4 regions of the Lelliottia nimipressuralis genome follow, and region 1 is predicted to be linked to each of the others. Evidence: predicted binding sites of a transcription regulator. Region 1 holds the regulator's gene; each other region holds the start of a gene.
What was found. Region 1 encodes CRP, which controls carbon source genes, mostly activating them, when cyclic AMP is high. Its sites were predicted from a motif close to ATGTGANNNNNNTCACAT; they were not measured.
Positions count from the first base shown of each region.

Region 2: the regulator CRP is predicted to act here: its motif matches at 3,020-3,037, upstream of ACB496_RS14390 (CidA/LrgA family protein).
Region 3: the regulator CRP is predicted to act here: its motif matches at 4,283-4,300, upstream of epd (erythrose-4-phosphate dehydrogenase).
Region 4: the regulator CRP is predicted to act here: its motif matches at 4,144-4,161, upstream of ACB496_RS18350 (2-hydroxycarboxylate transporter family protein).

Region 1 covers NZ_CP167172.1:4,249,850-4,257,576, reverse strand. The annotation lists gene ACB496_RS20510 (putative adenosine monophosphate-protein transferase Fic) at 1-197, shown strand, start outside; gene pabA (aminodeoxychorismate synthase component 2) at 230-793, shown strand; gene ACB496_RS20500 (aspartate aminotransferase family protein) at 880-2,100, shown strand; gene ACB496_RS20495 (YccS/YhfK family putative transporter) at 2,146-4,233, opposite strand; gene crp (cAMP-activated global transcriptional regulator CRP) at 4,292-4,924, opposite strand; gene ACB496_RS20485 (OsmC family protein) at 5,231-5,635, shown strand; gene ACB496_RS20480 (phosphoribulokinase) at 5,719-6,588, opposite strand; gene ACB496_RS20475 (YheU family protein) at 6,619-6,837, opposite strand; gene ACB496_RS20470 (hydrolase) at 6,834-7,727, opposite strand, start outside.
Region 2 covers NZ_CP167172.1:3,000,980-3,008,706, forward strand. The annotation lists gene bglF (PTS beta-glucoside transporter subunit IIABC) at 1-333, opposite strand, end outside; gene licT (BglG family transcription antiterminator LicT) at 471-1,304, opposite strand; gene dusC (tRNA dihydrouridine(16) synthase DusC) at 1,597-2,529, opposite strand; gene ACB496_RS14385 (hypothetical protein) at 2,602-2,868, opposite strand; gene ACB496_RS14390 (CidA/LrgA family protein) at 3,086-3,484, shown strand; gene ACB496_RS14395 (CidB/LrgB family autolysis modulator) at 3,481-4,176, shown strand; gene cdd (cytidine deaminase) at 4,305-5,189, shown strand; gene sanA (outer membrane permeability protein SanA) at 5,319-6,038, shown strand; gene mglC (galactose/methyl galactoside ABC transporter permease MglC) at 6,078-7,088, opposite strand; gene mglA (galactose/methyl galactoside ABC transporter ATP-binding protein MglA) at 7,104-7,727, opposite strand, start outside.
Region 3 covers NZ_CP167172.1:3,782,415-3,790,141, forward strand. The annotation lists gene mscS (small-conductance mechanosensitive channel MscS) at 1-495, opposite strand, end outside; gene fbaA (class II fructose-bisphosphate aldolase) at 683-1,762, opposite strand; gene pgk (phosphoglycerate kinase) at 1,855-3,018, opposite strand; gene epd (erythrose-4-phosphate dehydrogenase) at 3,068-4,087, opposite strand; gene tkt (transketolase) at 4,556-6,547, opposite strand; gene ACB496_RS18185 (M48 family metallopeptidase) at 6,819-7,577, shown strand; gene speB (agmatinase) at 7,685-7,727, opposite strand, start outside.
Region 4 covers NZ_CP167172.1:3,815,744-3,823,470, forward strand. The annotation lists gene citE (citrate (pro-3S)-lyase subunit beta) at 1-422, opposite strand, end outside; gene citD (citrate lyase acyl carrier protein) at 419-712, opposite strand; gene citC ([citrate (pro-3S)-lyase] ligase) at 729-1,763, opposite strand; gene ACB496_RS18345 (fumarylacetoacetate hydrolase family protein) at 1,777-2,640, opposite strand; gene ACB496_RS18350 (2-hydroxycarboxylate transporter family protein) at 2,658-4,019, opposite strand; gene ACB496_RS18355 (ATP-binding protein) at 4,365-6,002, shown strand; gene ACB496_RS18360 (response regulator) at 5,992-6,684, shown strand; gene ACB496_RS18365 (ornithine decarboxylase) at 6,758-7,727, opposite strand, start outside.

The sequences.
Region 1 (7,727 bases):
CGTTTCGCATTGGCAACGGCATCGCGCAGCGCGTCTTCTTCGAGCAGCTGGCAATCCACGCGGGCTATCAGCTGAGCTGGCAGGGCATCGATCCGGATGCGTGGTCGGCGGCCAACCAGAGCGGGGCGATGGGCGATCTAACCGCGCTCAACGCCATCTTTGCCAAAGTAGTGAGCGAAGCGCGGGAAACTGAGTAGAATAGGGCGGCTATTTTTGTCCCGGAGCCGCCATGATCCTGCTGATTGATAACTACGATTCCTTTACCTGGAACCTTTACCAGTACTTTTGTGAACTGGGTGCAGAGGTCATTGTCCGGCGCAACGATGACATCACGCTGGTTGATATCGACGCACTGGCCCCGCAGAAAATCGTGATTTCACCGGGGCCGTGTACGCCTGACGAATCGGGTATTTCGCTGGAGGTCATCCGCCACTATTCCGGCAAACTGCCGATTCTGGGGGTTTGTCTCGGTCATCAGGCTATCGCGCAGGTGTTTGGTGCGACCATTGTTCGTGCCGAACGCGTGATGCACGGCAAAACCTCACCGGTCACCCACACCGGTATGGGAGTTTTTCAGGGGCTGAATAACCCGCTGACGGTTACGCGCTACCACTCGCTGGTGATCGACCCGACCACGCTTCCCGCGTGCTTTGACGTCACCGCCTGGAGCGACACCCGTCAGATCATGGGCATTCGCCATCGCGAGTGGGACCTCGAAGGGGTGCAGTTCCATCCGGAGAGCATTCTGAGCGAACAGGGCCACCAGCTTCTCGCCAATTTCCTCAATCGCTGAATTTTTATTGCCTTGTTGTGATTTTTTATGCATATTTTGTGATTATATTTTCACAATTAATGTGACATAAAACGGACGGGCATGACATGGCAACTGAACAACCTGCAATTACGCGCGCAACATTCGATGAAGTGATTCTGCCGGTTTATGCACCGGCGGAGTTTATCCCGGTGAAAGGGAAAGGCAGTCGGGTATGGGATCAACAGGGCAAAGAGTACGTTGATTTCGCGGGCGGCATTGCGGTGACGGCGCTGGGGCACTGCCATCCGGCGCTGGTTGAGGCGCTGAAAACCCAGGGGGAAACCCTGTGGCACACCAGCAACGTGTTCACCAACGAACCGGCGCTGCGCCTGGGCCGTAAGATCATTGATACCACTTTTGCCGAGCGTGTGCTGTTCATGAACTCCGGCACCGAAGCCAATGAAACCGCCTTTAAGCTGGCGCGCTATTACGCTTCCACGCGTCACAGCCCATACAAAAGCAAGATTATCGCTTTCCATAACGCCTTCCATGGCCGTTCGCTGTTCACCGTTTCCGTGGGCGGGCAGCCGAAATATTCCGACGGTTTTGGTCCAAAACCCGCTGATATTATCCACGTGCCGTTTAACGATCTGCATGCGGTAAAAGCGGTGATGGACGATCACACCTGCGCGGTGGTGGTTGAGCCGATCCAGGGCGAGGGCGGCGTGATGGCCGCGACGCCAGAATTCCTGAAAGGACTGCGCGAGCTGTGCAATGAGCATCAGGCGCTGCTGGTCTTTGATGAAGTGCAGAGCGGTATGGGACGTACCGGCGATCTGTTTGCCTATATGCACTACGGCGTAACGCCAGATATCCTGACCAGTGCCAAAGCGCTCGGCGGCGGTTTCCCGGTGAGCGCCGTACTGACGACGCAAGAGATCGCCTCGGCCTTCCACGTCGGCTCTCACGGCTCCACTTATGGCGGCAACCCGCTGGCGTGCGCGATCGCCGGGGCGGCGTTCGATATTATCAACACCCCGGAAGTGCTGAACGGCGTAAACGCGAAGCGTGAGCAGTTTGTGCAGCATCTCCAGCAGATCGACGCGCAGTACGACGTGTTCAGCGATATTCGCGGCATGGGACTGTTAGTCGGTGCGGAACTGAAGCCGCAGTACAAAGGTCGCGCGCGCGATTTCCTCCACGCCGCTGCCCACGAAGGGGTGATGGTGTTGAATGCCGGGCCGGATGTGATGCGCTTTGCGCCGTCGCTGGTGATTGAAGGGCAGGATATCGATGACGGTATGAACCGCTTTGCCAGTGCAGTGAAGAAGATCGTTCAGGGCTAATGGAGTCGCGGCTTCGTTTTGTTCCGACCTACGGAGCCGCAAACCTCACGACGTCTTACGGCGCATAATCCGCGTCAGCCAAATCCCGTGATGCGGACGCTGACGCCATGCCACCGACGAAATGGTGTGCATGGTGTTCAGATGTCCTATTACGCGCTGTAAATGCTGCTCCAGAGTGCTCATCGGCCCGTGGGTGAGCGTCTCTGGCGCTTCCAGAATGTTCGAGTCTCCCGACTCTCCCGGCGCGTCGTACTCCAGACGCTGCTGACAACGCTGCAATGCAATTTCACACGACTGCAAATAGCGCTGCGCCAGATCCGGCGTCAGCATCGTGTGCTCGCGCGCCAGGGTCGTCATCGCGTTAATGTGTTCGACGATGAACTGGCTGTGCGTCACCCACAGTTTCATATCTGCCAGATAGTCTGAATTAAAGCCCGGCTCCTGCATCGCCTGGTTGAGGGAGTTATACAGCGCGTTGTGCGCCTGGTTGACCTTCATGCGCTCGTACGCCAGCGGCGAAGGTTTGGGATCGTCGCTCAGGATCAGACGAATGGCCTGCTGGTCCGCTTCAAGGGCGTCGTGGGCGTTCTGGCGCAGCAGCCCGCTCTGCCACTGTGGCCACAGCCAGACCATGCCGCCAAAGGCGATCAGACAGCCAATCAATGTATCCACCAGTCGCGCCACGATAAACTGTTCGCCGTTCAGGGTCAGCAGTTGCAGGGTATATACCGCCGTCACTGTAAACCCAACCATTGCCCAGCCGTAGTTTTTGCGGATGATCAGATAGCCGACCAGGGTAATGACCAGCATTCCCAGCAGGGTATAGCCGTCAGGAACATGGAAGTGCAGTGTGATACCGGCAATCACCAGCCCGGCAAACGTCCCGAGCGCACGGTGCAGTATTCGCACGCGCGTCGCGCCATAGCCATTCTGCGTGACAAACAGCACGGTCATTAAAATCCAGTAGGGCTTGGGTAAGTGCAGCGCGACGCCCATCAGGCTGGCGATGCTCAGCATCACGCTGATGCGTGCGGCATTGCGCAGGGCGGAAGATTTCAGTGATAAATAGCTTTTCAGTGCCGGTAGCAGCGGCAGACGCTTTTGTTTATCGGCCATCAGGTCGCGCGGGTAGAGCGGGCGCTGAGTGCGCAACACGCGTGCGATGCGGCTAAAGTGCCACGCGCAAAACTGCCCAACCGGATTATCCGGATGCTGACGGGCAATTTTCTCCAGCGCGCCCAGCTGTTTATCCATTGTAAAACGCGTGGGATAACGGTGGTAAAGAATATCGTCAGCCAGCACCCGCAGGCGGGCCGCGACCGTCTGGGCATTCCAGCGGATCACCGCTTCGGCGTGGCTGCGCTCCACCAGTTTTTGCACCTCCTGCGGGTGATGCAGACTGACCGAAATATGCTCCTGTAGATCAAGCCCCACCTGGAAGACGCGCAGCAGTCGCTTGTATTCATGGTTTTTATTGGCCGCCAGCATATGCAGCTGCTGATAGCACTGGCTGATTAAGTCGACCACTTTTTGCTGGCGCGTAAGCAGCGGGGGCAATGATTTTTCCGGGTCTGTGTGTTGCGTCAGCAGGGTGTATTTGGCTTCGCAATAGTCCGCGAGCTGGACGTAGAGCAGGCTCAGGGATTCGCGCAGGGGCTGCTCCCGCCACATCCAGAACCAGAACCAGTTAAACAGCCCGTACCACAGGGTACCGAACGTATAGATCAGCAGCGGCTCCCAGACGGGCATATTTCCGGCGAGGCTCAGTGTGAAAATAGCGGCTATCAGTGAGGCGGGCAGTAGGCGAGCGTGCAGCGAACTGATCTCCGCCGTGACGCCCAGCGTCATAGCCAGCACGGTCAGGATTAACGGCAGCGGGATATCACGGGCCAGCAGCAGCTGCACGGCCAGGCTACATCCGGCGAACAGGCAGCCGCCGATAATCAGGCGTTTGAAAAAGCGTTTATGCGGTGTATCGAGACCGGCAATGTTGCAGCAGGCAGGAACGAGAGAGAACAACAGCCCATGTTGCAGATGGCCCAGGATTAAACCGACAGCCACGGGAAGACATAACACCAGAGTTTGACGTAGTGCGTAGTTAACTTCGGGGTGATAAATCAGCCTGCGCCACATGATCGTCAGAGACAAAAACGGCGTGACACCTCGCGATGGCACGCCGTTCGTTCCGGAATTAACGCGTTCCGTAGACCACGATAGTTTTACCGTGAGCGGAGATCAGGTTTTGATCTTCCAGCATTTTCAGGATACGGCCAACGGTTTCACGAGAACAGCCGACGATCTGACCAATCTCCTGACGGGTAATTTTAATTTGCATACCGTCCGGGTGGGTCATGGCGTCAGGTTGTTTCGCCAGGTTCAGCAGGGTCTGCGCGATGCGGCCTGTTACGTCCAGGAAGGCGAGGTTACCCACTTTCTCGGAAGTGACCTGCAGGCGGCGAGCCATCTGCGAAGAAAGACGCATCAGGATGTCCGGGTTCACCTGGATCAGCTGGCGGAATTTCTTATAGGAGATCTCTGCAACTTCACACGCGGTTTTCGCACGCACCCAGGCGCTACGTTCCTGGCCTTCTTCAAACAGGCCCAGTTCACCGATGAAATCGCCCTGGTTCAGATAAGAAAGGATCATCTCTTTCCCTTCTTCATCTTTGATCAGCACTGCCACCGAGCCTTTGACGATGTAATACAACGTTTCCGCTTTTTCACCCTGGTGAATCAGCGTGCTCTTCGATGGGTACTTATGAATGTGGCAATGAGACAAGAACCATTCGAGAGTCGGGTCTGTTTGCGGTTTGCCAAGCACCATGCGCTGTTATCCTCTGTTATAAGCTGTCTCAGAGTCAAAATCGCATCCTGACTCTGGGGTTGCAATCGAATTCTTACCCGTACCTGGGAAGTGGCTGTCGCACTGTTCGCAGCCAGTAAAGTTTGATGTCCTCTGCATACATGTGTAACGTCAATGTATTACTGTAGCATCGAGACTGTTTTAGCATAGCTTTAGCCGCGTGTCTCCTGGTGTCTCGCTTCAGCATGATGCAGGTCGCCTTCCGTTGCGAGAATTGTAACGCACGCGTAATCTGTTCGGAAAAATGCAACTTTGGAGTTAATGAAAATGCAAGCGCGTGTGAAATGGGTTGAAGGTTTAACGTTCCTTGGCGAATCCGCTTCAGGACACCAGATTTTGATGGACGGCAACTCCGGAGATAAAGCGCCAAGCCCGATGGAAGTGGTACTGATGGCGGCGGGCGGATGCAGCGCGATTGACGTGGTTTCGATTCTGCAGAAAGGTCGTCATGACGTGACGGACTGCGAAGTGAAGCTGACCTCAGAGCGTCGCGAAGAGGCGCCACGTCTGTTTACGCACATCAACTTGCATTTTATCGTCACCGGTAAAGAGCTGAAGGATGCGGCGGTTTCCCGTGCGGTGGATCTGTCTGCGGAGAAGTACTGCTCCGTGGCGCTGATGCTGGAAAAAGCGGTGAACATTACGCATTCCTACGAAGTGATCGACGCTTAACACTACGCCCGGTAGCGCTACGCTTGCCGGGCCTGTCACCGCATGATTCAGCCGGATAGCGAAGCGCTCCCCGGCGACTGAACTCAGGCGATCTTCTTGCCTTCCATCAGCCGTTGCACCAGCGGCATCATGATCAGCTCCATCGCCAGCCCCATCTTCCCGCCCGGGACCACTAATGTATTGATATGGGAAATGAATGAGCCCTGCAGCATCGCCAGCAGCCAGGGGTAATCAATGTCTTCCAGATTGCGGAAGTGAATCACCACAAAACTCTCGTCCAGCGACGGAATTGTTTTCGCCGCAAACGGGTTAGAGGTGTCCACCGTCGGGACGCGCTGGAAGTTGATGTGGGTCCGCGAGAACTGCGGCGTCAGGAAGTTGATGTAATCTTCCATCGAGCGCACGACCGAATCCATCACCGCTTCACGCGAATGGCCGCGCTCGCTCATGTCACGGGTCAGCTTCTGAATCCACTCCAGATTGACAATCGGCACCACGCCGACCAGCAGATCCACGTGGCGTGCCACATCGTGCTGTGGAGTCACCACGCCGCCGTGCAAGCCTTCATAAAACAACACGTCCGTTGGCTCCGGCAGGGGCTGCCACGGGGTGAATGTGCCAGGAACCTGATTCCATGGCACCGCTTCATCGTAGGTGTGCAGATATTTACGCGACTGACCTTTGCCCGTGTGGCCGTAGTCCTGAAAAGTTTGTTCCAGCAGGCCAAAGTCGTTGGCGTCTGGCCCGAAATAGCTGATGTGTTTACCTAAATCCCGGGCCTTACGAATAGCCATGTCCATTTCAGGACGGGTGAAGCGATGAAAACTGTCGCCCTCAACCTCGGCAGCGCGCAGATTGAGCTGTGCGAAAATCTTGCGAAAAGCGAGGCTGGTGGTGGTGGTTCCCGCACCACTCGAACCCGTAACGGCAATAACCGGATGTCTGGCGGACATAGCAACTCCCTGACTGGAAAGATGGAACAATCAACCGCGAAACTGATTGCGCGGCATGATGTTGACGGTTTCGTGCAGTTCAGACCACACCAGCAACACCTCGCCACTCTGTAGCTGCCGTTTTACATCGGCGACCTTTTGTTCAAGCGAACGCTCATGTTCACCATAATCGGTGCCTTCGCGTAATACAAAGCTTTCAATCAGGCTATCCAGCGTTTCGGGAGCCAGATCCTGCCAGGGAATCATCATTTTACTCTCTCCAGAAATGGGGTTAACCAGTCAGGGATGCGCGATTCCAGCCACATTTTCGGGCGAAGTAACGTCCCGGTGATAAAGCCGACGTGGCCGCCGTGTTCGGTCAGCTGATACTGCACGTTTGCAGGCAGATGTTCCGGGGCCGGAATCGAGTGATGATCCATAAAGGGATCATCTTTCGCATGGATGATCAGCGTCGGTTTGGTGATCTGGTTCAGCAACGGCATCGCGCTACACTGACGATAGTAGTCGATCGCGTCGGCAAAGCCGTGGATCTTCGACGTGATCAGATCATCAAACTCGCGAAGACGGCGCATCCGCTTCAGCTGTTGCAGGCTGATGGGCAGAGTGTCCGGATAGGCCTTTAGCTTACGCGCGGCGTTAGCTTTCAGCAGGTTGAGCAGATAGCGCTGATAGACCCGCGAAAAACCCTTTTCCATATGGTAGCTGCACTGCTCAAGCATGAACGGCGCGGAGACAATCACCGCCGCATCCAGCGGAACGTTATTGCTCTCTTTTGCCAGCAGGCAGGCGAGCATATTACCGCCCAGGGAGTAGCCTACGGCAGCCGTCGGCACGGTGCCGAAGGTAGTGCTTAACCAGTGTAAAAACCAGGTACCGTCTTCGGTTTCGCCGGAGTGATAAATTCGCTCGCGGCGATTCGGCTCGCCGCTGCAGCCGCGAAAGTGCATCACGACGCCGAGCCAGCCGCGTGATTTTGCCGCGTGGATCAGCCCGTGGGCGTAGGGGCTGTGCAGGCTCCCTTCCAGCCCATGAAACACCACCAGACGCGGTTTGTGCCTGGCCTGTTCGGGATCTTCGCTCCAGGCTAAATCCACGAAATCTCCGTCCGGCAGGTCGAGGCGCTGCCAGTGCGGCGTAAA
Region 2 (7,727 bases), 1.2 Mb from region 1:
AAAGATGCCGGAGACAACGTCAATCAAGCGCCCGAGAAGATGACTCTTGTCTCCGTTCTCGTCTGCTGCCACTGGCGTATCGTCATGCAAACCCGCTTCCGCCCGCACCGCTTTCCAGACATCATTCACATGGTTTCCAATCACCACCTGAAACTGCCCGCCGCTTTCGACGACCATGATCACGCCCGGATTTTTCTTCAGCCCTTCGGCATCCGCTTTTTGATTTTCTTTCAGTTTGAAGCGAAGCCGGGTGGCGCAATGAACCAGACTGATGATGTTCTCTTTGCCCCCTACGTGGCCGAGAATATCCTTCGCCAAAGCTTGATATTCCATCTCGATTTCCTTTCTTCGATGCCCGCAGGCATCTGGTGACTGAGTTTAAAAATAAAAAAAACCCGAGAACAGCATCTCTTCAGATGCCGCGCTCAGGTTTTGCCTGCGTTATGCAGTAACAATCCAGATTTTGGAGCTTATCGCCCCTCTTTTCTCACTCGCTCAATATGAATGGTGAGAAACATAATTTCTTCCGTCGTCAGCTCGCGCTGATAACTTTTCTGCAAATACTGCGCGATTTTCTCGGCGCAAATCCAGGCTTTCGCGTAGTTGTCTTTTACCGCCGTATGCAGCGTCACATCGTCATCTTCTACCACGGTGCGGGTCAGCATCCGTTGAGCAAAGAACTTCAGGTGGGTGACAAAGCGCTGATAGCTGAGCGACTCTTCGTCATATTCCAGCTGAAGCTGATACTTCACCAGCTGCAGGATCTCCTGCATAACGCGGGTGACGTGCATCACTTCGGGCATTTCGCTGTTCAGTTGCGCCGTGACCAGGTGAAGCGCGATAAACCCCGCCTCATCTTCGGCAAGCTCCACCCCCAGCCTGCTGGCGATAATCGCCCTTGCTTCCTGCCCCAGCTCAAACTCCTTCGGGTACAGACGTTTGATCTCCCACAACAGCACGTTTTTGATCGCCAGGCCTTTCTTTTGCCGTTCGATGGCAAAATGGCAGTGGTCGGTCAACGTGATGTAGAGACTGTCCTGCAATTTCCCCAGCCGCTGCGCCGCCAGCCCAATAATGCGGTCGCAGGTGGTCATTACCTCAAGCGGGATCTGACTAAGTAATTCCCCTAATCGACGCGCCAGCTCATCGCTTTGCAGTGCGAAAACCTTTTCGACTTTCTCAGCGTCAAGATCGTCACCGATGCGTTTCTGGAAGGCCAGCCCGCGCCCCATCACGACCTGTTCGCGCATGTGCTCATCCAGAACAACCACCACATTATTATTGAGAATTTTGGCGATTTTCATCAGAACCCCAGAAACAAAAAAACCTGACCTCCAGCAGATGCCAGAAAATCAGGTTTTGCCTGCCGCAGCAGTAACAATCCAGTTTTCGCACTCTATCAGTTTCAATCGCAGCCTCAATGTACTACGCGTAAAAACGTGATACAGATCGTTATTGAGGCGGTTTTCAGTTTTGCCACCCCGCTCTCCTGCGCCAGAGGAACATATCGCTAAACGTAGCGCACATCGCCTTTAGTGAAACGCTATATGCCCTATGAAAGGCTGCGAGCGCAGTAATGCGAGGATCCCGACGCTATTATTTGGCCTGAATGACCCGCGCAATGTCGGCTGATGTCTGCAGAGTCCGAATTTCCTGAAATAACCCCAGCGCTTCGTCATATTCTTTGCGTAAATAGCTCAGCCACTGTTTGATACGTGCCACATGGTACAACCCGGTGTCGCCCTGCTTTTCCAGACGCGAATATTTTTGCAGCAGCGTGACCACATCCGGCCACGGCATACGCGGCTCGTTGTACTTCACCACCCGGCTCAGGTTAGGCACGTTCAGCGCCCCGCGCCCGATCATCACTGAATCGCAGCCCGTCTCTTTTATACACGCCTGCGCACTTTCGTAGTCCCAGATTTCGCCATTCGCGATCACCGGAATCGACAGACGCTTGCGGATCTCCCCAATCGCCTGCCAGTTGATGCGATCTGCTTTATAGCCGTCGTCTTTGGTGCGCCCGTGAACCACCAGCTCCGTCGCCCCGGCCTGCTGCACAGCATCGGCAATCTCAAACTGGCGGTCGTGACTGTCCCAACCCAGACGCACTTTTACCGTCACCGGAAGATGGGCAGGCACCGCCTCACGCATCGCTTTCGCGCCGCGATAGATCAGCTCAGGATCTTTTAGCAACGTTGCGCCACCGCCGCTGCCGTTGACCATTTTCGACGGACAGCCGCAGTTGAGATCGACACCGTATGAACCCAGTTCTACCGCACGGGCCGCGTTCTCCGCCAGCCATTCCGGGTATTGCCCCAGCAGCTGGATACGCACCAACGTACCGGAGGTGGTCCGGCTCTGACGATGCAGCTCCGGGCAGAGTCGATAAAACGACTTTACTGGCAACAGCATATCGACCACCCGCAAAAACTCGGTGACGCAGAGATCGTAATCATTTACCTCAGTCAGCAGCTCGCGCACTAATGAGTCGAGCACGCCTTCCATCGGCGCCAGTAAAACACGCATTCTAAAACCCTGTGAAAAAAGACCCGCTATAGTAGCCGCTCTCTATAAAGGTGCAAAGGGCTTAACGCGCGTCTATTTCATCACGACGTAGGCCACCGCCGTCAGAACGACCACGATGAGCAGCGTGAACGTCGGGCCCAGCGCGAAGGCGTAGACGTTCAGCTCATCTTCTTTTTTGATATCGTTGTAACGCGCCAGCGCACTTTGGGCATCGGGCGCCGTGATCTCTTCAAACTCCTGCTCATAGCCCTGCGCTTCCAGGTGCGACGAGCCCTCCGCATTGCCCTTCTCCACGGCGAAAATCTGTGTCCCTTTCCGGAAAAAAATGAATTCTGACATTAGAATCTCCTGATCGCGGGAATGGCTTTTATCATATCACTGCTTCAAAAATAGTCACCGCAACTACACTGTTTTGTATGGCTTTTGCTATGAATGCTGGGGAAATGCCTAACGTTCCAAAAAGGAATGTCTGGTATGCTCAAAAATCATGATGTGATCCATAGCACGTTTCTATGTTTAATTGTATGATGAATGCGTTCCATCAAGGACTTTCACCATGATCAAAACTCTGAATACCCTCTGGCAGTATCTGCGTGCTTTTATTCTGATCTATGCCTGCCTGTATGCCGGGATTTTCATTTCTTCCCTGCTACCGATCACCATTCCCGGCAGCATTATCGGCATGCTGATTCTTTTTCTGCTGCTGGCGCTGCAAATTCTGCCCGCGAAGTGGGTCAACCCTGGCTGCTTTGTGCTGATCCGCTATATGGCGCTGCTGTTTGTGCCGATAGGCGTGGGCGTGATGCAATATTACGATCTGCTTAAAGCGCAATACGGCCCGATTCTGGTCTCCTGCGCAGTGAGTACGCTGGTCGTGTTCCTGGTCGTGAGCTGGAGTTCGCATCTGGTTCATGGCGAACGCAAAGTCGTTGGGCAGAAAGGAAGTCAAAAATGATGGCCAATATCTGGTGGTCGCTGCCATTGACACTGGTGGTGTTTTTCGCCGCACGTAAACTTGCCGCGCGTTTCAAGATGCCGCTTCTCAACCCGCTGCTGGTGGCGATGGTGGTGATTATTCCGTTCCTGCTGCTCACCGGCATTCCTTACGAACGCTATTTTGCGGGCAGCAAAATTTTAAACGATCTGCTCCAGCCTGCCGTCGTGGCGCTGGCATTTCCGCTTTACGAGCAGCTGCATCAGATCCGCGCGCGTTGGAAATCGATCATCACCATCTGTCTGATTGGTAGCGTCGTCGCCATGGTAACGGGAACGTCAGTGGCGCTGCTGATGGGGGCGTCGCCGCAAATCGCCGCCTCTATTCTGCCGAAATCCGTGACCACGCCGATTGCGATGGCCGTGGGCGGCAGCATCGGTGGTATCCCGGCCATTAGCGCCATGTGCGTGATTTTTGTCGGGATCCTGGGTGCGGTGTTTGGTCACACGTTGCTCAATGTCATGCGTATCCGTACCAAAGCCGCCCGCGGGCTGGCGATGGGTACGGCCTCCCACGCCCTCGGCACTGCTCGCTGTGCGGAGCTGGACTATCAGGAAGGCGCGTTCAGTTCGCTGGCGCTGGTGATTTGCGGGATCATGACCTCATTGATCGCTCCGTTCCTGTTCCCAATTATTCTGGCGGTAGTGGGCTAAAATTTGCGATGCGTCGCGCAAATTTCATTTTGTTTTCATAAGTTGCATACATAATGAGAACTAGATCACATATAAAGCGCTATTGGCTCCGTACACTACCGATCCATTAACCTTTATGAGGCATTGCCATGCACCCACGTTTTCAAACTGCTTTTGCCCAGCTCGCAGAGAATTTGCAATCAGCCCTGGCTCCGGTTCTGGCGGATACGCACTTCCCCGCCCTGCTGACTGCGGAGCAGGTCACGACGCTTAAACAGGCTACGGGACTGGACGAAGACGCGCTGGCTTTCGCACTACTGCCGCTGGCTGCTGCCTGCGCCAGAGCCGATCTCTCCCACTTTAACGTTGGCGCGATTGCGCGCGGCGTGAGCGGGACCTGGTATTTCGGCGGGAACATGGAGTTCCTTGGTGCGACCATGCAACAGACCGTCCATGCAGAACAGAGCGCCATCAGCCATGCCTGGCTGCGTGGGGAAAAAGCGCTGCAGGCCATCACCGTGAACTACACCCCTTGCGGTCACTGCCGTCAGTTTATGAATGAACTGAACAGCGGTCTACAACTGCGCATCAACCTGCCAGGCCGTGAGCCGCATACGCTGGGCGATTACCTGCCGGACGCCTTTGGCCCGAAAGACCTGGATATCAAAACTCTGCTGATGGACGACCAGGATCATGGCTATGCGTTAGCGGGCGATGACCTGGCGCAAGCGGCCATTGCGGCGGCAAACAAAAGTCATACGCCGTACAGCAAGTCGCCAAGCGGCGTGGCGCTGGAGCTGCGTGATGGCAAAATCTTCAGCGGCAGCTATGCCGAAAACGCGGCATTCAACCCGACGCTGCCACCGCTGCAAGGCGCCCTGAACCTGCTGAGCCTCAACGGGTACGACTACCCGGATATTCAGCGTGCGATTCTGGCAGAAAAGGCCGATGCGCCACTGATCCAGTGGGACGCCACCGCCGCCACCCTCAAGGCGCTCGGCTGTACCAGTATCGACCGTACGCTGCTGGCGTAATAGACCTGTGCGGGCAGAAATGCCCGCCCTGCTGATGAAATTCCCCCCAATCAAACCGCTGTTTCTTGCGATTACCAGGCGGGTAAAGTAGCCTGAGTGAAATTTCCCTCCACGGAACGAGCCATCTTCATGTTAAAGCGCGTGTTTTACAGCCTGTGTGTCCTGGTCGGCATTCTGCTGTTGACTGTGCTCGGCCTCGACCGCTGGATGAGCTGGAAAACCGCCCCCTATATCTTTGACGATCTGCAGGATTTGCCTTATCGCCAGGTGGGTGTGGTGCTGGGGACGGCCAAGTATTATCGCACCGGCGTGATTAATCAGTACTACCGCTACCGCATTCAGGGGGCGCTGAACGCCTACAACAGCGGCAAGGTCAATTACCTGCTGCTGAGCGGCGATAACGCCCAGCAAAGCTATAACGAACCGATGACCATGCGCAAAGATTTGATTGCTGCTGGCGTCGATCCGGCGGATATCGTTCTCGACTATGCCGGATTCCGCACCCTGGACTCCATTGTGCGTACGCGTAAAGTCTTTGATACTAACGATTTTATTATCATCACCCAGCGCTTCCATTGCGAGCGCGCGCTGTTTATTGCCCTGCATATGGGGATTCAGGCGCAGTGCTACGCGGTCCCTTCTCCGAAAGATATGTGGAGCGTTCGTGTGCGTGAGTTTGGCGCACGCTTTGGCGCGCTGGCGGATCTCTATCTCTTCAAACGTGAACCGCGCTTTTTAGGCCCGCTGGTGCCGATTCCGGAGATGCATCAGGTGCCTGAAGATGCACAGGATTATCCGGCGGTTACCCCGGACCAACTGCTGGAATTGCAGAAGAAAGAGAAGAAATAAAAAAACCCGCTCGTGAGCGGGTTTTTCTTTTTGGCAAGATTACTTCTTACGCGCGTATTTCAGGGAATCCAACGCCACCGCAAAGATGATAATCGCCCCTTTGATGATGTACTGCCAGTACGGGTTCACACCGATATAGGTCAATCCGTAGTTGATAACGGTAAAGATGATTACACCCGTCACCACGCCTACCACCGTACCTACACCGCCACTGAAGGAGACGCCGCCCACCACGCAGGCTGCGATAGCATCCAGTTCGTACATGAAGCCGAGGTTGTTCGTCGCTGAGCCGATACGACCCGCTTCCAGCAAACCACCGAAGGCATAGAACACGCCGGACAGGGCATAAATCATCAGCAGGTTCAGGGCCACGTTAACGCCGGACACTTTTGCTGCTTCCGGGTTGCCGCCGATAGCGAAGATGTTTTTACCGAAGCGCGTTTTGTTCCACAGCACCCAGACAAAGGCCACGGCGATCAGCGCGTAGAAGGTGATGTAGGAGAGACGGAAACTGCCCAGCGCCACAAAGCCCTGCGCGAAGGTCGAGAAGCCGCTGTCGAAACCAGAAATCGGGGATGCACCCACGAAGTCGTAGTACAGGGAGTTGATACCGTAAACGATAATCATCGTACCCAGCGTGGTGATAAACGGCGTCACGTTCAGATAGGCGATGATAATACCGTTGATCAGACCGATGATGGCACCCACCACACAGACAATCAGCACCACCACAATAATTGGCATGGTGGCCATCTCCGGGAACACTTTGTTGGCGTTTTCCATCGACTGCAATAGCGTGGCGGCCACAACCGCCGCCAGACCCACCTGGCGCCCTGCTGACAGGTCCGTACCCTGAGTCACAATCAGCCCCGCCACGCCCAGCGCGATGATGATACGCACGGAGGACTGGGTCAAAATGTTACTCAAGTTAAGCAAACTTAAGAACGTAGGGTCCTGGAAAATAATAATGGCCAGTAATACTAAAAGAACGACGTAAATACCGCCCTCTTTCAGATAAGTGAGAAAACTTTTTTTATTTAACGCACTCATGAGGAGCCCCTGATCTTAAAGGTGCAAAGACGCAAGACGGAGAATTTCGTTTTGCGTTGTCGTTTTGGTGTCAACAATTCCGGCAACGAGACCATTGCTCATAACCAGAATACGATCTGTGATCCCTAACAATTCCGGCATTTCGGAAGAAATAATAATGATCCCTTTATTCTTTTTAGCCAGTTCAGCAATCAGCTGATAGATTTCAAATTTTGCACCCACGTCAATACCGCGCGTCGGCTCATCAAGCATTAAAATTTCTGGCTGCGTTAATAACCAGCGACCAATAATAACCTTCTGCTGGTTACCGCCGGAAAGTGAACCGATTTGCGTCTGGTGCCCTGGGGTTTTTACACGCATTGAGTCGATAACCCACTGGGTATCGCTTTTCATGCGGGAAGTATCCAGCAGGCCCATCTTATTTTTATAGTTACGAATATTGGAGATTAACGAGTTGAAGTTAATATCCAGATAAGCATAAATCCCCGTCGAACGACGCTCTTCGGTCACCAGGGCAAAGCCGTGGTTAATCGCTTCGTTGGCGTTATGGTTATTAATACGCTTACCGTGCAGCGTAATGGTGCCGTCCGATTTTTCACGGATACCAAATAAGGTTTCCACGATATCGGTACGTTTCGC
Region 3 (7,727 bases), 470 kb from region 1:
CACCACAACGATACGGCCATCAACGGTGCGCAGGGTGGTGGAGAAAATCTGCACCTGCAGCACGGTCCCGGCAATGCCGCCTAAATCGACGTATTCACCGGAGCGGAACGGGCGGAAAGTCACCAGCAGCACGCCTGCGGCGAGGTTCGACAGTGAACCCTGCAGGGCCAGACCGATAGCCAGACCCGCAGCACCGAGTACCGCGATGACGGAGGCCGTCTGTACACCGACGCGCCCAAGCGCAGCAATCAGCGTAAAGGCAATCAGGCCGTAGCGCACCAGCGCGGAGAGGAAATCTGCCACCGTGGCATCAATCTGACGCGCGCGCATCACGCGGTTGATCGCATTGGACACCACGCGTGCCACGATCATACCGACGATAATAATTGCAATCGCCGCCACGATATTCACCGCATAACTCAGCAGTAGCGCCTGGTTGCGCACCAGCCAGGTGCCCGCGTTGTTGATGCCATCTACTACACCGAGATCATCCATTCATTCTTCCTTTTGCTAATCCAGACAAAAAATCCATCTCACTGGGAGACAGGCAGGTCAGTAAAGGGTAAACAAAAAGTGCTGATTATGCCAAACAGATCACACAATCGGCCGTGGCAGCCCGTTGAAAAGGCATAAAAAAAGGCCCGCAAATGCGGACCTTTTTAACGCTTTTCAGCAACTCAAATTACAGAACGTCAACCGCGTTCAGTTCTTTGAATGCCTGCTCCAGACGGGTAATCATAGAAGTCTGGGCAGCACGCAGCCATACGCGTGGATCGTAGTATTTCTTGTTCGGCTGGTCTTCGCCTTTCGGGTTGCCCAGCTGGCCTTGCAGGTAAGCTTCGTTGGTTTTGTAGTACTGCAGGATGCCGTCCCAGGTTGCCCATTGGGTATCGGTATCGATGTTCATTTTCACTACACCGTAGCTTACGGAATCTTTGATTTCCTGAGCAGAAGAACCGGAACCGCCGTGGAAGACGAAGTTCAGGCTGTTGTGCGGCAGGTTGTGTTTCTTAGAAACATATTCCTGAGAATCGCGCAGGATAGTTGGAGTCAGAACCACATTACCTGGCTTGTAAACGCCGTGTACGTTACCGAAAGATGCCGCGATGGTGAAACGTGGGCTGATTTTGCTCAGCTCGGTGTACGCGTAATCAACATCTTCTGGCTGGGTGTACAGTGCAGAAGCGTCCATGTGGCTGTTGTCCACGCCGTCTTCTTCACCGCCGGTGCAACCCAGTTCGATCTCCAGGGTCATCCCCATTTTGGACATGCGCGCCAGGTATTTGGAGCAGATTTCGATGTTTTCGTGCAGTGACTCTTCAGACAGGTCGATCATGTGCGAAGAGAACAGTGGCTTACCGGTCGCTGCGAAGTGTTTTTCACCCGCGTCCAGCAGACCGTCGATCCATGGCAGCAGTTTCTTCGCGCAGTGGTCGGTGTGCAGGATAACTGGAACACCGTAGTGCTCAGCCATCTGGTGTACGTGGTGCGCACCAGAGATAGCGCCCAGGATTGCTGCGCCCTGAGGAACATCAGTTTTAACGCCTTTACCCGCGATGAACGCAGCGCCGCCGTTAGAGAACTGTACGATAACCGGAGCTTTAACTTTTGCAGCGGTTTCCAGTACGGCGTTAATGGAGTCGGTACCCACGCAGTTAACTGCCGGCAGAGCAAAGTTGTTTTCTTTTGCTACCTGGAACACTTTCTGAACGTCATCACCAGTGATCACGCCAGGTTTTACGAAATCAAAAATTTTAGACATGTTACGTAGTCCTGTATCTTCGGCCGTTAGAAAAGGTGCGAGCTCTAAAAAGCACGCTGAAATTTGGGCAGGTTTCCCTGCCCATGAATGGCTTACTTCTTAGCGCGCTCTTCGAGCATTGCTACTGCTGGCAGAACTTTGCCTTCCACGAATTCGAGGAATGCGCCGCCACCAGTGGAGATGTAGGAAATTTTGTCGGAAATACCGAACAGGTCGATTGCCGCCAGAGTGTCGCCGCCGCCTGCGATGGAGAACGCTTCGCTGTCTGCGATTGCGTTAGCCACGATTTCAGTCCCTTTACGGAAGTTAGGGAATTCGAACACGCCAACCGGGCCATTCCACAGAATGGTTTTCGCGTTTTTCAGGATGTCAGCCAGTTTCTGTGCAGACACGTCGCCCAGGTCCAGAATCTGCTCTTCATCTTTGATGTCGTTTACAGACTTCAGCGTCGCGGTCGCCGTTTCAGAGAACTCGGTTGCTACGCGCACGTCAGTTGGGACAGGGATATCGCAAGTGGTCAGAAGACGTTTTGCTTCGTCAACCAGGTCTGCTTCATACAGGGATTTACCCACGTTGTGGCCTTGAGCGGCAACGAAGGTGTTCGCGATACCACCGCCAACGATCAGCTGGTCAGCGATTTTAGACAGGGAATCCAGAACGGTCAGTTTGGTAGACACTTTAGAACCACCAACGATAGCAACCATTGGACGTGCTGGTTCTTTCAGTGCTTTACCCAGTGCTTCCAGTTCGTCAGCCAGCAGTGGACCTGCGCAAGCTACGTCTGCGAATTTACCGATACCGTGGGTCGAAGCCTGAGCACGGTGAGCCGTACCGAATGCATCCATCACGAAGACGTCGCACAGTGCAGCGTATTTTTTGGACAGTGCTTCGTCGTCTTTCTTCTCGCCTTTGTTAAAGCGAACGTTTTCCAGAACAACCAGTTCACCTGCAGCCACTTCAACGCCGTCCAGGTAGTCTTTAACCAGACGTACCGGGCTGGACAGTTTGTCTTTCAGGTAATTAACAACCGGCAGCAGAGAGAATTCTTCGTTGTACTCGCCTTCGGTCGGACGACCCAGGTGAGAGGTTACCATCACTTTCGCACCCTGTTTCAGTGCCAGTTCGATGGTTGGCAGAGAAGCACGAATACGCGCATCGCTGGTCACTTTGCCATCTTTAACAGGTACGTTCAGATCGGCACGGATGAAAACGCGTTTACCTGCCAGATCCAGATCGGTCATCTTAATTACAGACATGGTGAATCCTCTCGTTGATTCTTAAAGTTTTGCATGCGCACTTTGCGCCCTACCTGAAACCTTGTGCGGCCATGGCTAACGTGGTGTCGAGCATCCTGTTAGCAAAGCCCCATTCATTATCGCACCACACCAGCGTTTTGATGAGGTGAGCACCGCTGACCCGCGTCTGTGTACCATCGACAATGGCACTGTGCGGATCGTGGTTAAAATCTACTGAGACCAACGGTAATTCCGTATAGTCAACTATACCATGAAATGCACCCTGTGCCGCTTTTTGCAGCAACAGGTTGACTTCACTGGCTTTTACCGGTTTTTTAACCGTGACACTGAGGTCAATCGCGGTGACATTTATGGTCGGCACGCGAACCGCAATGGCTTCAAAACGGTCGTTAAACTGCGGAAAAATTCGGGTAATTCCGGCCGCCAGTTTCGTATCCACCGGAATGATTGACTGACTCGCCGCACGTGTGCGACGCAAGTCCGGGTGATACGCGTCGATAACCTGCTGATCGTGCATGGCGGAGTGAATCGTGGTTACTGTGCCCGATTCGATGCCATACGCATCGTCTAGCAGTTTGATGACCGGAATAATGCAGTTTGTGGTGCAGGAGGCATTAGAGACAATACGGTGTTCGGCTTGCAGCTCGAGATGGTTCACGCCGTAGACGACGGTTGCGTCGAGATCGTGACCACCGGGATGGGAAAACAGGACTTTCTTCGCGCCTGCTGCCAGATGCGCCTCGCCGTGTTCGCGATTGCCGTACACGCCGGTACAATCCAGCACCACATCCACACCCAATTCACGCCACGGCAGCGCGTCAATACTGCGCTCATGCAGGACGCGAATCACATCATCGCCGACGAACAGTTGCTCTCTTTCCTGGCGTACATCCCAGGCAAAGCGCCCATGGCTGGTATCGTATTTCAACAAATGCGCCATACCCGCCGCGTCTGCCAGTTCATTGACAGCCACTACGGTGATTTCCGCCCGACGTCCTGATTCATATAATGCGCGAACCACGTTACGTCCGATGCGACCAAAGCCATTAATCGCTACGCGTACGGTCATAGGTCTCCTGCAAGGCTATCCCTGAGATTGAGGTGGCTGAAAGAGTAATCCAGCTACGCTCATAGGGGAATCCTTGCCTGTCACAAACTGCGACTGATTGGTCAATTGTCGAACATTTAATCGACTGAAACGCTTCAGCAAGAATAAGCGAAACGGGGAATAAAAGGAACGTTCGCCCGGAGGGATTCGCCATTTATCTGACTTGCGTCACATTTCTTCGTCCATTTACCGCGGAATTATTCCACTCCGGCGAAAACATATTCGCCCTCAGCCGTCATCCGTGGCGTCAGGTCCGCCGTTCGACTATCGCAAAGAACAGGCGCCACGTTTGGACCCTCAGTGCGCAAATTAAAGGCTACTCTCTTCCTTCGGCAGTTTTTCCCCATATAAAAAAACCAGGCGGTATTGCTACCCACCTGGTTTTTTTATAGCGCCCGGCAAGACTCTCGCCGCCGGGCGTTTACGCGATTACAGCAGTTCTTTCGCTTTCGCGACTACGTTCTCAACGGTGAAGCCAAACTCTTCGAACAGCAGTTCTGCAGGTGCAGATTCGCCGAAGGTGGTCATACCGACGATGGCACCGTTCAGGCCCACGTATTTGAACCAGTAGTCAGCGATACCCGCTTCCACAGCCACGCGCGCAGAAACGGCTTTCGGCAGTACGGATTCACGGTAAGCCGCATCCTGTTTGTCGAACGCGTCGGTAGACGGCATGGAGACCACGCGCGCTTTCACGCCTTCGGCAGACAGTTGATCCCACGCAGCTACCGCCAGCTCAACTTCAGAACCGGTCGCGATGATAATCAGCTGTGGCTGACCTGCGCAGTCTTTCAGCACATAACCACCGCGAGCGATGTTAGCCAGCTGCTCTTCGGTACGATCCTGCTGTGCCAGGTTCTGACGAGAGAGAATCAGCGCGGTTGGACCGTCCTGACGCTCAACGCCATATTTCCACGCTACCGCAGACTCAACCTGGTCACATGGACGCCATGTGGACATGTTCGGGGTCACGCGCAGAGAAGCCACCTGCTCAACCGGCTGGTGAGTCGGGCCATCTTCGCCCAGACCGATAGAGTCATGGGTATAGACCATTACCTGACGCTGTTTCATCAGCGCAGCCATACGCACGGCATTACGCGCATATTCTACGAACATTAGGAAGGTAGAGGTGTACGGCAGGAAGCCACCGTGCAGAGAGATACCGTTCGCAATGGCGGTCATACCGAATTCACGCACACCGTAATGGATGTAGTTACCGGCGGTATCTTCGTTGATCGCTTTAGAACCAGACCAGATCGTCAGGTTAGACGGTGCCAGGTCAGCAGAGCCGCCGAGGAATTCTGGCAGCAGTGGACCGAAAGCTTCGATCGCATTCTGAGACGCTTTACGGCTGGCAATTTTAGCCGGGTTAGCTTGCAGCTTAGCGATGATCTCTTTCGCTTTCGCGTCGAAATCTTCCGGCATGTCACCTTTCATACGACGGGTGAATTCTGCCGCTTCCTGCGGGAAGGCTTTTGCGTAAGCTGCGAATTTCTCATTCCAGACGGACTCTTTCGCCTGGCCTGCTTCTTTGGCATCCCACTGAGCGTAAATCTCAGACGGGATTTCAAATGGCGCGTATTTCCAGCCCAGCTGTTCGCGGGTCAGTGCAATTTCTGCGTCGCCCAGCGGTGCGCCGTGAGAATCGTGAGTACCCGCTTTGTTTGGAGAACCGAAACCGATGATGGTTTTGCACATCAGCAGGGATGGTTTGTCAGTCACGGCACGCGCTTCTTCTGCTGCACGTTTAATCGCGTCTGCATCGTGGCCGTCAACACCACGCACAACGTGCCAGCCGTAAGCTTCGAAACGTTTTGCGGTGTCGTCAGTGAACCAGCCTTCAACGTGACCATCAATGGAGATGCCGTTGTCGTCGTAGAACGCAACCAGTTTACCCAGTTTCAGAGTACCGGCCAGGGAGCACACTTCGTGAGAAATGCCTTCCATCATGCAGCCGTCGCCCATGAAAGCGTAGGTGAAGTGATCAACGATATCGTGACCTGGACGGTTGAACTGTGCCGCCAGCGTTTTCTCTGCAATCGCCATACCGACCGCATTCGCAATACCCTGACCCAGTGGACCGGTTGTGGTCTCAACGCCCGCGGTATAACCCACTTCCGGGTGACCTGGGGTTTTGGAGTGCAGCTGACGGAAGTTCTTCAGCTCTTCGATTGGCAGCGCATAACCCGTGAGGTGCAGCAGGCTGTAGATCAGCATAGAGCCGTGGCCGTTGGACAGCACGAAGCGGTCGCGGTCAGCCCAAGATGGGTTCTGCGGGTTATGGTTCAGGAAATCACGCCACAGGACTTCGGCAATGTCAGCCATACCCATAGGGGCACCCGGGTGACCGGATTTGGCTTTCTGTACTGCGTCCATGCTCAGCGCACGAATAGCATTAGCAAGCTCTTTACGTGAGGACATTTTAACTCCAGATCGGACTGTTAAAGGCCGCGCCCTTGACGACAGCGCGTTTTGGGCTATGCCAGAAAAAAGTGCCAACAATGTAACCCAAGCGACAAAGCATGTACATGGAGCATTCTTTTGCCCTTTAAGAAATCTCTGGATCACGCTCGCATGTTGCGCAATCTACTCGCCCGGGGCTCCAGATATTCCTTATACTTAGCGCGACTGCGGCTTCGCTGCCGGAGCATTTTTCAGACTTTTTTCAGTTAACGAGTACGGAAGCAACATCATGAAAATGCGTGCAATAGTGCTGGCCCTGGGTACGACGCTCCTGCTGAGCGGTTGTCAGAATATGGATTCAAACGGTCTGATGAGCTCTGGCGCAGAAGCCTTCCAGGCTTATTCCCTGAGCGATGCGCAGGTCGTCGCGCTGAGCGACCAGGCGTGTAAAGAGATGGACGGAAAAGCGACCATCGCACCGGCCAGTAGCACTTACGCGCAGCGTCTGAACAAGATTGCCGCCGCGCTGGGCGATAACATCAACGGCCAGGCAGTGAATTACAAAGTCTATATGGCGAAAGACGTGAACGCGTTTGCGATGGCGAACGGCTGTATCCGCGTTTACAGCGGGTTAATGGACATGATGACGGATAATGAAGTCGAAGCGGTGATCGGCCATGAAATGGGCCACGTCGCACTCGGCCACGTGAAGAAAGGTATGCAGGTGGCGCTCGGCACCAATGCCGTGCGTGCGGCGGCAGCCTCTGCAGGCGGTATCGTTGGCAGTCTGTCCCAATCCCAACTGGGTGATGTGGGCGAAAAACTGGTTAACTCCCAGTTCTCCCAACGTCAGGAGTCAGAAGCGGACGACTACTCCTACGATCTGTTGCGCAAGCGCGGGATCAATCCGTCAGGCTTAGCCACCAGCTTTGAGAAACTGGCAAAATTGGAAGAAGGCCGTCAAAGCTCAATGTTTGACGATCACCCGGCGTCCGCAGAGCGTGCGCAACATATCCGCGATCGCATGGCGGCAGACGGGATCAAATAATCCCCTCCAGAAAAGCCAGTAACGACACGGGCAGCGCACCGTCACCCGGGAGTACGTGAGGGTGACGGGCACTGCCCGGTTTCAAAATGGCGAGTCAAACAGCCCGATTACTCGCCTTTTTTGGCTGCCTGAATGTACAGCATTTCCAGC
Region 4 (7,727 bases), 430 kb from region 1:
ATGGCCACGGCGTTAATCACGCCAATCGCCGATTCAATCGCCGCCATCACGCGGGTAGAACCGACTTCGCGACCGCACTCGCGCTCAATGCGTTCCAGATGGCCTTCCAGCTCAAAGATATCTTCCGGGGTATCAGTTTTCGGCAGGCGGATCACATCCACGCCCGCACGAACCGCCGCTTCCAGATCCAGCAGGCCAAACGGCGTGCTCAGCGGATTAATACGCACCACGGTTTCGATATCCTGATACATCGGGTGCTGCAGCGCATGGAAGACCAGCAGCCGCGCAGTGTCTTTTTCGCGCAGGGCCACGGCGTCTTCGAGGTCAAACATGATGGAGTCCGGACGATAGATAAACGCGGTTGAGAGCATGGCGGCGTTGGCGCCGGGTAAAAACAGCATACTGCGACGGAGTTTGTTCATGACATTTTGCTCCAGTCGATCTGCTGCGAGTCTGAAGCGCGGATCACCGCACTCTGCAGGCGGGCGCGGATCACACAGTCCAGCGCACCTTTATCCTCAACGATAATTAACCCCTGGCGCACATCCATGGCGCGCAGCGTTTCGTCGACCACCTGGCGAATTTGCTCGCCAAACTGCTTAATCACTTCACTGTGGATGACAATCTCCAGCTCGCCGTCGGCGGGGGCGATTTTCACCATCAGGTCGCTGGACTCCTGCGTTCCGGCCAGCGCCTCCCTTACAATATTCATGATAAATTCCTGATAGTTATGCGACTTCCGCGCGCGCGTGATCTTTCACGTAGTGCGCTTTGAGATGCGCGAAAGTGGATTCCGGGACAATCTCCCGAATACGAGAAAACTGCTGTGTTTTGAGCAAGCGGCGCACTTCTGACGCCGAAATGGCGTTGCCTGTTACCTTGATGCGCGGCATCTCCACTACTTCGATCGCCGGGGCCAGCAGCTGATGCAGCGTCTGGTTGTACTGGCGGGTGATGTCGCAAAACGGCTCCGAGCCGATAAAACGATGGGTGATCCCCAGCGCAGGGGCGATAAAGTCGCGGAAGATCAGCACGTCGATTTCACTCCACGCCTGCTGCACTTTGCCGCTCTCTTTAAGGAAATAGGCCGGGAACGTGGCGCGGGAGATGATGTACTGCGATCCCTCATGCACCGAGACATTCGGCAGATGTGCCACACCGGCGCGCACCATCTCCAGACGGGCGCAGAACGGGAAGAACGATGCGTCCTCGCGCACCACAAAGAGGTGCAGCCAGTCACACTGCTTCGCCGCCTGTTCCACCAGATGACGATGGCCGAGGGTGAACGGATTGGCGTTCATCACAATCGCGCCAATCGTCTCCCCGCATCTGCGGCTGCGCTGCAGCGAGCGGCAGTAGCGCTCGATCCCCTGTGGGGTGTTCTCCAGCAGCACGGCGTTATTGCCGCTCTGGGCAATCGGCCAGAAACCGCTGCGGGCGAAGCGCTCTTTATTGCACGGGCGGGTGCAGAGAAAGAGATGAAAATGGCCACGCGCCAGCGCGGCATTTTCCACTTCCGCCAGCAGGCGGGCGCTGAGATTCGCGCCCCTCAGCTTTTCATCCACCGCCACGCACTTGATGACGTTGGCAGCCAGCCCCGCACATCCCACCAGCTGTGAACCGGACCAGGCCTCTATAAACAGCGTAATGTCGTTATCCAGCCCCAGGCCGCTGTCCGCCAGCAGATAACGGATCTGGCTTAAGCGTTCCGGGTGTTGCGCGACGATCGTCTGACGAAAGTCGATAGGGAGTTGCGAGTGCATGCTGCCGCCTTGATCAGTGCGCTGCCGCCAGGGTTTGCGCGGGTGCTTCCATAATCACATTGCTCAGATGACCGATGTTTTCGATCTCAACCTCAATGCGATCGCCCTCCTGCATAAACAGCGGTGGAGTACGTTTTTTGCCGACGCCACCCGGCGAGCCGGTGATGATCACGTCACCCGGGCTGAGACGGGTAAAAGTACTGATGTACTCGATCAGCTCCGCGACTTTGTGGATCATGCTGCTGGTGTTGTCTTCCTGCACCATGCGGCCATTGAGCCAGGTGCGGATTGCCAACTGGTGCGGGTCCGGGATCTCATCGGCTGTCGCCATCCACGGGCCAAACGCTCCGGTCTGCCGCCAGTTTTTCCCGGCGGTGAACCAGGTGTGCTGCCAGTCGCGGGCGGAACCGTCCATGTAGCAGCTGTAACCGCCGACGTGACTAAGGGCCTCTTCGCGACGGATGTTCTCGCCGCCTTTGCCGATGATCACCGCAAGCTCACCTTCGTAGTCGAATTCGCACGAGTGGCGCGGTTTTAATACCGGTGAGTTATGCCCGGTCTGGGAATCGGCAAAGCGGACGAACAGCGTCGGCGCCGGGTTGTGCTGGTCAAACTCTTTGCGCTTGTCGGCGTAATTCATCCCCACGCAGAGGATTTTTTCCGGCTGCTCAATCACCGGCAAAAAGGTGATGGCGCTCATCGGGATATCTGCAACATCGTTGAGATAGCGCGTGGCATCCGCCAGGCCGTTGCCCTGCAACAGCGCCTTGAGGTCGCTGTAGCGATCGCCCAGACGGCGACCTAAATCCACCACACCTTCGGCCTGCACGATGCCGTAGCTGCGTTTACCCTGATACAGAAAACTTGCGAGTTTCATTGTTCTTTCCTGAAGACTTAGACGAGGAAGTTGCCCAGAACCAGTAGCGAGATAGAGACGTTAATCGCGCCGCCAATTCGGGTAGCAATTTGGGCGAACGGCATCAGGCTCATACGGTTGCCTGCGGTCAGAATCGCCACGTCACCCGTACCGCCCTGCCCGCTCTGACAGCAGGAGACGATGGCGACATCAATTGGGTGCATACCAATCTTTTTACCGACGAAGAACCCGGTGGCCACCAGCGCCGAGACGGTGCTGACAATCACCAGCAGGTTGCTCACAGTGAAAGCGTTCACCAGCTCTTGCCATGGGGTGATCGCCACGCCAACGGCAAACAGAATCGGGTAGGTCACGGAGGTCTGGAAGAATTTGTACACCACCTGCGAACCTTCCAGCAGGCGTGGAGAGGCACCGTTGCAGAGCTTAACCAGCACCGCCACAAACAGCATGCCAACCGGAGCAGGCAGGCCAATCAGCTTATGACCGAGCATGCCCAGCATATAGAGCAGCACCGCCAGCAGCGCACCGGAGGCAATGGTGGTCACATCCGCTTTGCCGGAGAAGGCCGATTGCGACACACTGGCGTCTGCATTGGCGCGGTTTGGCATCAGCTGGCCTTCACCCGTGAGGTGCGGATAGCGTTTGCCGAGCTGGTTCAGGCAGCCGGAGATGATGATGGCGGTTAAGCCGCCAAGCATGACCATCGGCAGCACACGGCCAAGGGCAACGCCCTGATCCATGTGCAGCAGCGTGGCGTAACCGATGGAGAGCGGGATCGCCCCTTCACCGACGCCGCCCGCCATGATCGGCAGAATGATAAAGAAGAAGATCTGGAACGGCTCAAGGCCGAGCGCCATGCCGACGCCCATCCCGACGATCATGCCGACAATTTCACCGCACAGCATCGGGAAGAAAATGCGCAGGAAGCCCTGAATCAGCACCGTGCGGTTCATGCTCATGATGCTGCCGACAATGATGCAGCAGATGTAGAGATAAAGAATGTTGGTGGATTTGTAGAACTTGGTCGTGGACTCGACCACCACATCCGGCAGCAGACCGTAGTACACCATCGCTGACGGAATAAAGGTGGCGCAAATTGCCGCCGCGCCGAGTTTGCCGACAATCGGCAGACGCTTGCCGAACTCACCGCAGGCAAAACCGAAGAACGCCAGCGTGGCGACCATCACCACGATATCGCTCGGCAGTTTACCGCCCAGACAATCCACGGCGATCAACGCACCGGCTAACACAAACAGCGGCAGGGGAATGATCCCGACTTTCCAGGTATCCATAATGTGCCACCAGCGCTCTTTAAGCGACGGCCTCTGAATTTCAATCGGGTCGTGGGTAACAGAGAAAGAATCGTCAGTAGTGCTCATAATTAAGCCTCTTGGTTATTTGTGCGTTCAGCTTAGAGTCACAAAGGCTTACTTTATGTGAGGAAAGGCATATTAAAACCGAAGTTTTTATGGCCTCTATGGTTTTAATGGTTTCTTTTATTTAATGTGATTAACACCTTATTTATTGCCGTGGTTTTTATGGTTTCTTTTCCGGAATGTACAAACAAATAACATTGATTAAATTAGCCTTAAGATAAGCCTGATTTTGACATTTTCTTTTGCTGGTCGCGCTGTGCAAGGGATCACAAGTTTCGGGCAAAGCCCGCATCAGGCCGGGAAAAGATGATATATTGGCAAAACCCATTGATACCCTGCGTGATAGTCATGAAAGTGTCGTTTCAGATAAAGCTATTTATTTCGCTGGTCGTCTTTTTCTCAGTGCTGTTTGCATTACTGGGCGGATATTATTATGTCGACGTCGGCAGACAGCTATATCAGGAAATGAGCACGCGCGCCAAAATACAGGCGGAGGAGATTGCGCTTATTCCTAATCTGCGTAAAGAGGTGGAAGAAAAGGATATCAAAGCCATCCATGATTTTATGCACCAAATAGCCTCCCACAGCGATGCCAGTTTTATTGTCATTGGTGATAATAAAGGGTTGCATCTGTTTCATTCGGTGTTTGAAGACCGCATCGGTAAAACGCTGGTCGGCGGGGATAACGACGCCGTGCTCCACGGGAAAAGCACCACCACCATCCGCAAAGGGGGTTTAGGGATTTCCCTGCGCAGTAAAGCGCCAATTTTCAACGATGCCGGGCAGGTGGTAGGGATTGTCTCCGTGGGGTATCTCACCAGTTACCTCGACACCATTACCGTGAGCAAAGTGGTGAACATCCTGATCGCTGCGGTGCTGCTGCTGATCGCCCTGTTCGTCTTCTCGTGGTTTTTCACCCGCAGTATTAAGAAACAGATTTTCTCTCTTGAGCCGCGTGAGATCGGCCTGCTGGTGCGCCAGCAAAAGGCAATGATGGAGTCGATCTACGAAGGGGTGATCGCCATCGACGATAACTATCGGATCGAAGTGATCAACCAGGCGGCGCGCACGCTTCTCGGTTTGCCGCAACCGGCGCGGGAACTGCGCGGGCAGCCAATTAGCCAGGTGATCGCCCCGGTGGCGTTTTTTACCCCCCAGACCATGCTGGCGAAGGATACTCACGATGAGATCTGCCGCTTTAACGATCTGACGGTGATCGCCAGTCGCGTGCGGATCATGCTGGAGGATTCCCTTCAGGGCTGGGTGATCACCTTCCGCGATCGCAACGAGATCGACTCCCTGAGCGCCCAGTTGAGCCAGGTAAAACGCTACGTCGATAACCTGCGGATCATGCGCCACGAGCAGTTGAACCGCATGACGACGCTCTCCGGGCTGCTGCATATGGGGCGCTACGAAGAGGCGATTGGCTACATTCAGGCGCAATCAGAACATGCCCAGGAGCTACTGGACTTTATCTCCTCTCGCTTTAGCTCGCCGACCCTGTGCGGCCTGTTGCTGGGGAAAGCGGCGCGGGCGCGTGAGAAAGGCGTCGAGCTAAACTTCGATCCCGCCTGCCGGATGGACAAGCCTTTCGCTCCGCTGCTGGAAGCAGAGCTGATTTCTATCATCGGTAATCTGCTCGATAACGCCATCGAAGCGACCCAGCGTTCCCCGCTCCCCCACGATCCGGTGGAAGTGCTGATTAAACTCAACGATCGGGAGCTGATTATTGAAGTGGCGGATCGCGGCGTCGGCATCCGGCCTGAGATCCGCGAGCGGATCTTTGAGCGCGGTATCACCACCAAAACGCGTGGCGATCACGGTATCGGCCTGTACCTGATCGACAGTTATGTCACCCAGGCTGGCGGCTCCATTGAGGTTGCCGATAACACGCCCCGGGGCGCTATTTTCTCGCTGTTTATTCCCGCCACGGGCACTCCCCCGCGCCCTGTTCAGGAACTGGAAGAGACTGACTATGCAACATGAACATATCGACGTACTGATCGTTGAAGATGAGAACGAGCTGGCACAACTTCACGCAGAGCTGATTAGCAAACATCCGCGCCTCAGACTGGTGGGTATCGCGTCATCCCTCGCCGAGGCGCAGTCCCTGCTTTCCAGCCTGCAACCACAGCTGATTTTACTGGATAACTATTTGCCCGACGGCAAAGGCATCACCTTGATCAGCAATCCTCTACTGGTGCACGCCAACTGCTCGGTGATTTTCATTACCGCGGCCAGCGATATGGACACCTGTAGCCTCGCGATCCGCAACGGCGCATTCGACTACATTTTGAAACCGGTGTCGTGGAAGCGGCTGAGCCAGTCTCTGGAACGCTTCGTGCAGTTTGCGGAGCAGCAGCGGGTTTGGAAGATTGTCGATCAGCAAAACGTCGATTCGCTGTATCAGCTGCAGGCCAAAAACTACCGTCAGGATAACGGCAGCAAAGGAATCGAAGAGAACACTCTGGCGCGGGTACAAACGCTATTCAACGACAAAGCGACACACTGTTTTTCCGTCGACGAGGTGGTTAACGAGACGGGATTAAGCAAAACCACCACGCGGCGCTATCTGGAACACTGTGTGGAAGCGGGTTTTTTGAGCGTGGAGATGCTCTACGGGAAGATTGGCCATCCGCGGCGGATGTATCGGCGAAATGTGGAGTGAAAGAGGCCGGATGGCGCTTACGCCTACCCGGCCTGATATCACGCTCCCCACCCCCGAAAGGGAGAGGAAAAATCTACTTCAACACATACCCGTACAAGCGCTTGATCCCGTCGGCATCCTTCTCGCTGTACACGCCCTGGAGTTCTGGCGAGAAGCCTGGCAGCAGATTCACGCCCTCTTCCAGCGCCAGGAAATAGCGCTGCACCGCTCCGCCCCACACTTCCCCCGGAACCACGCACAGCACACCCGGCGGATACGGCAGCGCGCCTTCGGCCGCAATGCGCCCTTCGGCTTCGCTGATGCGCACCAGTTCCACGTCGCCACGAATGTAGGCCTGGTTGGCATCCTGCGGATTCATCACTACCGCAGGCAGGCTCGCTTTGCGGAACATCGCTTTTTGCAGATCTTTAACGTTGAAGCTGACGTACAGATCGTGCATCTCCTGACAAAGGTCGCGAATCGAATAGTCACGATAGCGGACCGGATACTTGTTGAAGATGGTCGGCAGGACCTCGGCAAGCGGCGTGTCGTCTTCGATATGCTGCTCAAACTGCCCCAGCATCGCCACCAGTTGCGCCATCTTCTCCGCACTTTCAGCGGGGGTCAGCAGGAACAGAATCGAGTTTAGATCGCACTTCTCCGGCACGATGCCGTTTTCACGCAGGTAGTGAGCGAGGATCGTGGCGGGGATGCCGAAATCCGTGTAATCACCGGTTTGTGGGTCGATGCCCGGCGTGGTTAGCAGCAGTTTGCAAGGATCGACAAAATACTGCTCGTCAGCATAGCCTTCAAAACCGTGCCATTTCGCGCCCGGTTCAAAGCTGAAGAATCGACGCTCGCTGGCAATGGCGTGCGTCGGATGATCCTGCCACGGACGCCCCGCCACCACCGGTGGAATAAAGGGTTTGATCATCTTGCAGTTGGCAATAATCGCCTTGCGCGCGTCGATGCCAAGCTCAACGCACTCCGCCCACAGCCTGCGTCCGCTCTCCCCTTCATGGATTTTGGCGTTGATATCCAGCGCGGCAAACAGCGGATAAAAC